Regions from separate parts of the Kitasatospora sp. NPDC048239 genome, predicted to be linked through region 3. Evidence: riboswitches for the same ligand, from Rfam matches in the RefSeq annotation. Region 3 holds a riboswitch; each other region holds the start of a gene.
The links. A riboswitch is a leader RNA that binds a small molecule or an ion and turns the genes downstream of it on or off. The one in region 3 is predicted to bind cyclic di-AMP.
Positions count from the first base shown of each region.

Region 1: it holds a riboswitch for cyclic di-AMP, as region 3 does, so the genes downstream of both, ACGFZP_RS34170 (peptidoglycan DD-metalloendopeptidase family protein) here and ACGFZP_RS02100 (NlpC/P60 family protein) in region 3, are expected to answer to the same signal.
Region 2: it holds a riboswitch for cyclic di-AMP, as region 3 does, so the genes downstream of both, ACGFZP_RS07880 (M23 family metallopeptidase) here and ACGFZP_RS02100 (NlpC/P60 family protein) in region 3, are expected to answer to the same signal.
Region 4: it holds a riboswitch for cyclic di-AMP, as region 3 does, so the genes downstream of both, ACGFZP_RS11425 (transglycosylase family protein) here and ACGFZP_RS02100 (NlpC/P60 family protein) in region 3, are expected to answer to the same signal.

Region 1 covers NZ_JBICZP010000018.1:136,044-138,234, forward strand. The annotation lists gene ACGFZP_RS34170 (peptidoglycan DD-metalloendopeptidase family protein) at 282-1,325, opposite strand; cyclic di-AMP (ydaO/yuaA leader) riboswitch at 1,329-1,488, opposite strand; gene ACGFZP_RS34175 (MFS transporter) at 1,800-2,191, shown strand, end outside.
Region 2 covers NZ_JBICZP010000003.1:24,751-26,941, reverse strand. The annotation lists gene ACGFZP_RS07890 (alpha/beta fold hydrolase) at 1-15, opposite strand, end outside; gene ACGFZP_RS07885 (YiaA/YiaB family inner membrane protein) at 166-456, opposite strand; cyclic di-AMP (ydaO/yuaA leader) riboswitch at 702-860, shown strand; gene ACGFZP_RS07880 (M23 family metallopeptidase) at 873-1,733, shown strand; gene ACGFZP_RS07875 (hypothetical protein) at 1,825-2,191, opposite strand, start outside.
Region 3 covers NZ_JBICZP010000001.1:475,847-478,037, reverse strand. The annotation lists gene ACGFZP_RS02100 (NlpC/P60 family protein) at 1-1,151, opposite strand, end outside; cyclic di-AMP (ydaO/yuaA leader) riboswitch at 1,162-1,318, opposite strand; gene ACGFZP_RS02095 (NlpC/P60 family protein) at 1,689-2,191, opposite strand, start outside.
Region 4 covers NZ_JBICZP010000004.1:17,112-19,302, forward strand. The annotation lists gene ACGFZP_RS11420 (hypothetical protein) at 1-624, opposite strand, end outside; cyclic di-AMP (ydaO/yuaA leader) riboswitch at 977-1,176, shown strand; gene ACGFZP_RS11425 (transglycosylase family protein) at 1,163-2,191, shown strand, end outside.

The DNA.
Region 1 (2,191 bases), on a different contig from region 3:
AACCGCACGCACAACCCGATATGACGGATCGTCACAAAACGGATCCGGAAAACGACAGCGGCCGGCCCGGCTCGCGAAGGAGGTTCGCGAACCGGGCCGGCCTGGGCGTGTCCCGCGCCCGTGGTGCCGCTGGTGGTGCGGCGATCCCCCGGTCGAGCGGTCACCCGACATGACCATCCCGGAGGTCGTTCGCCCCGCGTCCAGCGGTGGTCCGAGGGCCGCTCGAAAGCGGCCGATCAGAGCCGACCGGTCGCAGCCGACCGGCCAGTGGAGACGACCGATCAGATGCTGACGCCGTGGGCGCGCAGGTAGGCGATCGGGTCGATGTCGGAGCCGTACTCCGAGCCGGTGCGGATCTCGAAGTGCAGGTGCGGGCCGGTCACGTTGCCGGTCGCGCCCGACAGGCCGATCTGCTGACCCGCGGTCACGGTCTGGCCGACCGAGACGCCGATCGAGGACAGGTGCGCGTACTGGGCGTACTTGCCGTCGGCGAGCTTGATCTCGACCTCGTTGCCGTAGGCGCCGCCGTTGCCGGCCTTCACCACGGTGCCGGCCGCGATGGCGCGCAGCGGGGTACCGGTGGAGGCGACGAAGTCGGCGCCGGTGTGGTGGCCGGAGGCCCACATCGAGCCGGCCACGCCGTAGGCGGTGCCGAGCTTCGGGTTGGCGACCGGGGAGACGTAGCCCGAGGTGCTGGCGACGGCGGCCGGGGCCGGGGTGGCGGCCGGGGCGGCCGGCTTCGCGGCGGGGGCGGCCGGCTTGGTGGCCGGGGCCTGGGCCGGCTTGGCAGCCTGGACCGGCTTCGGGGCGGCGGGCTTCGCGGCCGGCTTGACCGAGTCCTGCGAGGCCTGCGGCTTCGCGGCGGGGGCGGCCGGCTTGGCGGCCTCGGCGGCGGCCGGAGCGGCAGCGGCCTTGGCGGCCAGCGCGAGCTGCTGACCCGGGAAGATCAGGTTCGGGTTGCCGCCGATGACCGAGCGGTTGTGGTCGTAGAGCGCCTGCCAGCCGCCCTCGACGTTCTTGGCGGCGGCGATCTTCGACAGGGTGTCCCCGCCGACGACCTTGTAGCTCTGGTCGACCGGGGCGGCGGCCGGAGCAGCGGCCGGGGCGGCCTGCTCGGCGGCGGCGGGAGCCGCGGCCGGGGTGGCGTCGACGCTGGTGGCGCCGGTCCAGGTGCTGGTCTGCCCGGCCTTGGCGGCCGGGGCGGTGTGGGCCTGGGCGCTGATGGTGGTCACCAGCGGGAGGGCGAACGCGGCGCCGGTGACGGCAGTGGCGATACCGATGCGGGCGGCGCGGGGCAGGGCGATACGACGAGCCTGTGCGGGCATGGGGTATTTCCTCTCCGACGCCTGCGAGGTGAGCTGTCGGGTTCGGGCTGGAGTTGCCCGGCCGCATACGCGGCTTCACCCCAAGCCGGACCGTGAATTCCGGTCCGGCGACTTACCTTTGGGTCCCCCGCTCCTGCCGAACAGAGTTCAGTTCGTACCACCGGGCAGCGGCAGGACTAGGCGTTCCACCCGGTGGCCACCCGGGCTAATGCCGGGCGGTCGCTGAACTAAAACCCATCCGTCCGGGTGAAGCAATGTCGATCTCTTGAACCCGCAACAAAAGCCCGGGGCGCCGTGACGCTCCGAATGATCGGCTACGCGGTGCGCACACAATCCATTGACCGCGCGCGATCGTTCGACCACGCTCCGCCCATTTCATGACCGGTGCGCATGCGATCAAGTACGGAAAGCCATCCACCGACACACCGCCGGTGACCCTTGTCACGTCGACCCCCGGGGGCGCACGATCAGGCCGTGGCCACCTCCGAGGCCGGCACCCTGCGCCTGGGCACCGCGCAGGGCCGCTGGGTACTACTGGCGACCGTGCTCGGCTCCAGCATGGCGATGCTCGACGGCACGGTGGTGAACGTCGCCCTGCCCCGGATCGGCACCGATCTCGGTGCTCCGCTCGCCGCCCTGCAGTGGACCCTCAACGCCTATCTGCTCACCCTGGCCGGGCTGATCCTGCTCGGCGGAGCGCTCGGCGACCGCTACGGGCGGCGCCGGGTCTTCCTGCTCGGCGTGGTCTGGTTCGCGCTCGCCTCCGCGGCCTGCGCCGCCGCGCCCACCATCGGGGTGCTGATCGCCGCCCGGGCCGTCCAGGGCATCGGCGGAGCGCTGCTCACCCCCGGCTCGCTGGCGATGCT
Region 2 (2,191 bases), on a different contig from region 3:
GCTGGAGCCGGTCATCGTGGGCCTCCTCGGTCCGCCGTGCACGTCATCGGCGGGTTCCGCCGATAGCCACAAAGCTAAGGCTAATAGCCTTAGCCGTCAAGCTATCGACCGCGGAGTCTTTCGGGCGCGCCGGGTGCGGCTCCGCCCCGGTCGGCCCCGGGCGGCTCAGACTCCCTCCACCTTGAACGGGTCGTGCTCGCTGAGCAGCTTCTCCAGCCGGGCCTGGTCCACCCGGGTGACGATCTCGTTGGTCTCCTGCCGGTCCCGGATCACCTTGGCCAGGGTGAACGAGGAGGTGACGGTGTAGAGCAGGCCCAGCCCGAGGAAGGCCCGCGTCCAGGCGTCGACCGGGAGGTAGGCGATCCCGATCGCGAGGGCGACGCCGGACAGGGCGAAGGACAGGACGGCCTGGATGTAGTACGCGGACGTGGTGCGCGACTGCACGGGTGCGTTCATGGCGCCAGGATGGCGGCGCCGGGGCGGGCCGCACATGAGTAGAAGTACTCAACCCGGCGTCCGTTCGTTGACGTCTCATCACGTTCGGTAGTGTCAGTTGTGCTCAAGCCTCACAAATCGCCCATCAGGTCACGTACTGCCCGGGCGGTCTCAGGTCGTCCCACCCGGATGGCTTGGAATCAGGGGCTCCTAGGATTAACGTTTGATAACGCAGCGCGGTCGGCAACGCCGTACCCAAACGGCACCGTGCGCCGTCGCCTAATCCCGACGACCCGCCTCCGGGCAGGTCAGGGAGCCGGGGAACCACGTTCCTTGGGGTGAATCGGCCAGGCCCAGGCCCGGCCGTAGGAGACCTTCCTGCTCCGAACCCGTCAGCTAACCCGGTAGGCGCGAAGGAAGGAAAGGAGCGCGCCTCCGTGGCGTCGACGCACTCTCCGGCACACCTGCCCGGCTCCGGCTCGGGCACCCAACTGCTCGACCACCCCTGGCCGCCCGCCCACGGCGGCGGATACGGCGGCCCGGCCGACGAGCAGGCCCCGCAGCCCGCCGACACCAACCGGCACCGGATGCCCCGCCAGACCCGCGGGACCGCGCCGCTGCTCGGCGTCACCGCCGTCGCCGCCACCCTCGGTGCCACCGGCTTCGCCTCCGCCACCCCGGCCGCCGCGCCCGCCATCGAGACCCCGGACGAGGCGCCGGTCGCGCTCTCCGCGGACCCGGGCCTCGCGCTCGCCGCCCGCATCCAGCAGCAGGCCGACAGCCAGCGCACCGCCGCCGACGAGACCGCCCGCCTGCAGGCCGCCAAGGAGGCGGAGGCCAAGCGCGCCGCCCAGCAGGTGGAGGCCAGGCTCGCCGCCGAGGCCGCCGAGAAGGCCAAGCTCGCCGCCGTCAACCTGCCGGTGCGCGACTACAACCTCTCCGCCCACTACGGCCAGAGCGCCTCCTACTGGGCCCACCTGCACACCGGCCTGGACTTCGCCGCCGACACCGGCACCCCGGTGTACGCGGTCGGCCAGGGCACCATCACCTCGGCCGGCTGGTCCGGCTCGTACGGCTACCGGATCGTCGAGACGCTGCCCGACGGCACCGAGATCTGGTACTGCCACCTCTCCTCGATCATCAAGGGCTCCGGCAAGGTCGTCCCCAACCAGCAGATCGGCAAGGTCGGTGCCACCGGCAACGTGACCGGCCCGCACCTGCACCTGGAGGTCCGCCCCGGCGGCGGCGCCCCGGTCGACCCGGAGACCTGGTTCGAGCAGCGCGGCATCACGCCCTGACGCAGGGCCCCAAGCCCTAGGGCCCAAGGTCGAAGGCGCCCCGGTCCACTGCGGACCGGGGCGCCTCGCGCTACCCCTGGGGGCGGCCGCGCTACTCCTGGGGCAGCCGCGCCAGGTAGGCGTCGATCTCCTCCTGCCCCGGCTCCGGCGCCAGCTCCGGGTACTCCGTCACCAGCAGCTGCGCCAGCCCCGGCACCGTCCACTCGCCCGACAGCTCCAGCGCCACCTCGACCGCGGCCTCCTCGAACGCGCCGAAGTCCCCGGCGAGCTCGTCCGGCATCGGGCGGCCCAGTGCGTTCAGCGCCGCCAGGTTGCGGTAGCTGCGCCGCATCAGGCCCTGCTCCAGCAGCCGCCGGGCGCCGTCGGTGGCCATCCCGACCGTCAGCATCCGGGCCTCGCCCCAGCCCTCCTCGTCCAGCTCGTCCAGCCACCCGGCCTCGGCCAGCGCGGCGTAGGCG
Region 3 (2,191 bases):
ATGACGGAGACCGGCATGTTGGAGGCCGCCTCGTAGCGGACCGAGGCACCCGGCTTGGGGGCGTGGATGACCTGGCCGCCACCCACGTAGATGCCCACGTGGTGGTTGTCGTTGTAGAAGATCACCAGGTCGCCCGGCTGGGCGTCGGCGATGTTCGAGCCGATCCGGGTGCCGGCGCTGGCCTGCGCCTGCGAGGTGCGCGGCAGCGACACGTCCGCCTGGGCGTACGCCCAGCTGGTTAGGCCCGAGCAGTCGAAGGAGCTCGGACCGGCGGCGCCGTACACGTACGGGGCACCGAGCTTGCTCTCGGCGGCGGCGATCGCGGCGGCGGCGCGCGAGCTGTTGGCGGCGGGCGCGGCCGGCTTGGCCGGCGCGGCGGGCTTGGCCACCGGGGAGGCCGGCGCGGACGGCGCGCCGATGTCGCTGCGGGGGGCGCTGTCGCGGGAGGCCCGCTCGGCGTCCGCCTTCGCCTTCGCCTCGGCCTTGGCGGCGTCCGCCTTGGCCTTCGCGTCGGCGGCGGCCTTGATCTCGGCCTGGCGCAGCGCCTCGCGCTCCTGCTCGGTCAGCGTGTTGAGCAGGTCCTGGGCCTTGGCCAGCTTCGCCTGGACGTCCTCCTTGGACGCCTTCAGCTGCTGGGTGGTGGCCTCGAGCTCGCCGAGCTTGCCCTGAGCCTCGTTGCGGTCCTGGTCGAGCCTGCGCTGCTGCTCCTGCAGGTCCTTCAGCGCACCGGACTGGGTGCTGCTGGCCTGGGTCAGCGCGCCGGCCTGGTTGAGGAAGTTGTCCGGGCTGGTCGAGAGCATCAGCTGGACGGTCGGCGATATGCCGCCGTTGCGGTACTGCTCGCCCGCGAGCTCGGCGAGGCCGCCCTGGGCCTCGGTCACCGAGGCCTGCTGACGCGCCACCTTGTCCTGGAGCTCGCCGACCTGCTTCTGCAGCTCCTGCTGCTTGGCCTGCGCACCGTTGTACTTCTCGGTGGCGACCTCGGCCTGGTCGTTGAGCTGGTCGACCTGCTCCTTGACCTGGTCCTTGGTCGGCGTCGGGTCGGCGTGGGCACCGGACTGCGCGGAGAGGGCGACGGCCGCGGCGGCGGCGGCGGTCAGGATCGAGACGCGGGCGCGGCCGGCGGGCTTGGGACGACGATGGGACGCCACGAAGGCGGACTCCTTCTTCCTACATCCGCCTACCGGGTGAGCTGACGGGTTCGGGCTGGAAGCGTGCCCTACGACGCCTCACCGACCGTTCCACCGGTCGACCTGGCGCCGATTCACCCCGGAGGAACGTGTGGTTCCCCGGCTCCGGTCCACAGCGCCCCCGACTACTGGGCTCCCCGTCGGGCAGAAGACCTGCCCCGCTGCTTCACGAACTCGGCGGTAACCCCCGCCGCCACCCTGAGTGGGTGATCGACTGTGCGGTGGTTCGAATCCCGACCCTAGTGACAGAACCGTGATCCGTTCAAATCCTTGTCAGAAAAAAGACGGAACAAGTCCCAAGTTCATTTGTGAATATGACCGGGCGTGATCGCCGGCATACGCGGAGCTGATCGATTCTCACCATGTGGTCGACCGGCCCCGTCGATGGCGTGTTCCACATCACAGGAGCCCGACATGGGAGTGGGCGTGTCGGTCCGTCAGTAAATGTCCGAATTGAAGGCATTGCAGGGCATTGGCCCTGCAATGCCCGAAGGATCGTCAGACCCGGCGGATCGCGTTGATCTTCATCGCGTCGGCCTTCATCACCTTGACCACGTCACCGGTGTGCGGCGCGTGCACCACCATGCCGTTGCCGATGTACATCCCGACGTGGCTGCGGTCGTCGCGGTAGATGATGAGGTCGCCCGGCTGGGCCTCGGCCAGCGAGGGCACCCGCGAGCCGTAGTTGGCCTGCGCCTGCGAGGTGCGCGGCAGCGAGACGCCGGCCTTCCCGTACGCCCAGACCATCAGCCCGGAGCAGTCGAAGGTGTTCGGGCCGACGTCGCCCCAGCCGTACGGCGAACCCTGCTTGCTCATCGCGTTGGTGACGGCCGCGCCGGCGAACCCGGAGGCCTGCGGCAGGGTGCCGAGGTCGGCCCGGGCCGCGTCGCGCGAGGCGCGGTCGGTCTGCTGCTGGGCGGCCTTGAGGGCGGCCCGGTCGGCGGCGCTGAGCGAGTTCAGCAGCGCCTGGGCGTCCCTGAGCTTCTGGTTGACGTCCGCCT
Region 4 (2,191 bases), on a different contig from region 3:
GGCGGCGCCGTCCAGCCGCAGGTAGCCGGCGCCGCCCACCCACAGGCCGGTGTCGGTGTCGACCACCTGCATGCCGTCGCCCTGGAAGCGGCGCTCGTCGACGGCGGGGAAGCGGACGGTGTGCACGGCGGCGCCGTCGGGGGCGAGGGCGAGGGTGCCGCGGATCTCGACGTTGCCGGCCGAGGCGAGGGTGAGCGTGCGGTCGGCGGCGAAGGTCAGCGCTCCGGTCGGTTCGACCAGCAGGGAGGCGACGGTGGCGTCGGTGTCCAGCAGCACCCGGTCGGTGATCCGGACGGCGCTCCCCGGGCCGGGGACGGCGCCGCCCCAGCCGGCCGGATCCGACCAGCGGCGGCCGCCCTGGTCGACGGTGGGTGCGGCGGCGGGCTGCTCGGGCGGCGCCTGGGCGGCGGCGGTGCCGTCGCCGCCGTCCTCGGGCGGTCCGGCGGACGGGTCGGACGGGTCGGCGGTGGCGGGCCCGCCGTGCCGGTGTCCGCCGGGCGCCTCCCCGGCGGCCGGGGCCCCGGTGGCGGCGACCGGCTGCGTCGGCCCGGTCAGCGAGCGGCGCACCACCTCCTCGCCGGCGATCGCGGAGAACACCGTGCCGACGGCGAGCCAGCGCAGCATCGTCCGGCGCGGTACGGGAGTTCGGGCCGCCGCCGACGGAATGTCCGGACTGTGGCGTTTTGCCCGGCGGTGCGCTCCGCGCGCCCTGACGGTCGGCCGTTCGGCGCGCGGGTCCTCGTCCATGGCCATCGTTGCGTAGCCCTCCCCCCAGACGGCTGCGTCGGTTGCGACGCTCTGAAGCATAGGCAGTTGCGCTCATCCGCAAGGGCGTTGCTCGAAAACGGTCATTTCTGATCATGATGGACAGGCGCAAAAGGTCAGGCCGGCACACTGTGACGACCATCACACATGTTTGCGGTTTGAACTTAAGTCTGCTTAACGTGCTCCCCGTTCGTGGCCACACGGACCCAGCTCATCCGCAACGCCGAGTCCTGCCGTCGGTTGCGCTGGCAGCGCAGAACGCACCACGGCAGGAGCGGGGGACCCACAGGTAAGTCGCCCTAGACCGGTCCCGTACCGGTCCAGGGCTAGGGGTGAAGCCGCGTCCACAGCGCGGCCGGGCAACTCCAGCCCGAATCCGACAGCTCACCTCGCAGGCGTGGGAGAGGACCGCGTCACCATGCTGCCCAGCAACGGCACCAGCCTGTCCAGCCGTACCCGCCGCGCGATCGCCACCCTCGGCGTCGTCGGGATCGGCCTCACGATTCCCTGCCTCACCTCCGGCACCGCCTCCGCCGCCTCCGTCGCGACCTGGGACAAGGTCGCCCAGTGCGAGAGCGGCGGCAACTGGAGCATCAACACCGGCAACGGCTTCTACGGCGGCCTCCAGTTCACCTCCAGCACCTGGGCCGCCTTCGGCGGCACCGCCTTCGCGGCGCAGGCCAACCAGGCCACCAAGGACCAGCAGATCTCGATCGCCGAGAAGGTGCTCGCCTCGCAGGGTCCCGGCGCCTGGCCGGTCTGCTCCGTCCAGGCCGGCCTGACCAAGGGCGGCACCCCGGCCGCCGTCGACACCTCGGCCGGTGCGACCGCCGCCAAGCCGGCCGCGCAGACCCCCGCCCCGGCCGCCAAGCCCGCCGCCAAGCCGACCACCCCGGCGCCCGCCGCCAAGCCCGCGGCCCAGGCCCCCGCGGACGCCGCCAAGCCGGCCGCCTCCGACTCCGCCAAGGGCGGCCAGAACTGGCAGCAGTACCGCCAGCAGGACGGCCAGGCGAAGTCCGCCGAGTACACCGTCATCGCCGGTGACTGGCTCTCCGCGATCGCCGACAAGAACAACGTCCAGGGCGGCTGGGAGCGGCTCTACGAGCTGAACCGCGACGTCCTGGCCGACGGCCCGCACGTCATCTACCCGGGCCAGCACCTGGCCCTGCGCGACCGCGGCCAGGCCCAGCAGTCCGAGGAGTCCGGCAAGAACTTCGACTGGTTCAACCGCTCCTCCTCGACCTCGGACCAGGCCGCCGGCTCCACCGCCGCCAAGCCGGCCGCACAGACCCAGGCCCCGGCCGCCAAGCCCGCCGCCCAGGCCGAGACCCCGGCCCCGGCCCAGGCCGCCACCGGCAGCATGGCCGCCGCCGTCTCCTTCGCCCAGTCGAAGGTCGGCCAGGCGTACGTCTACGGCGGCACCGGC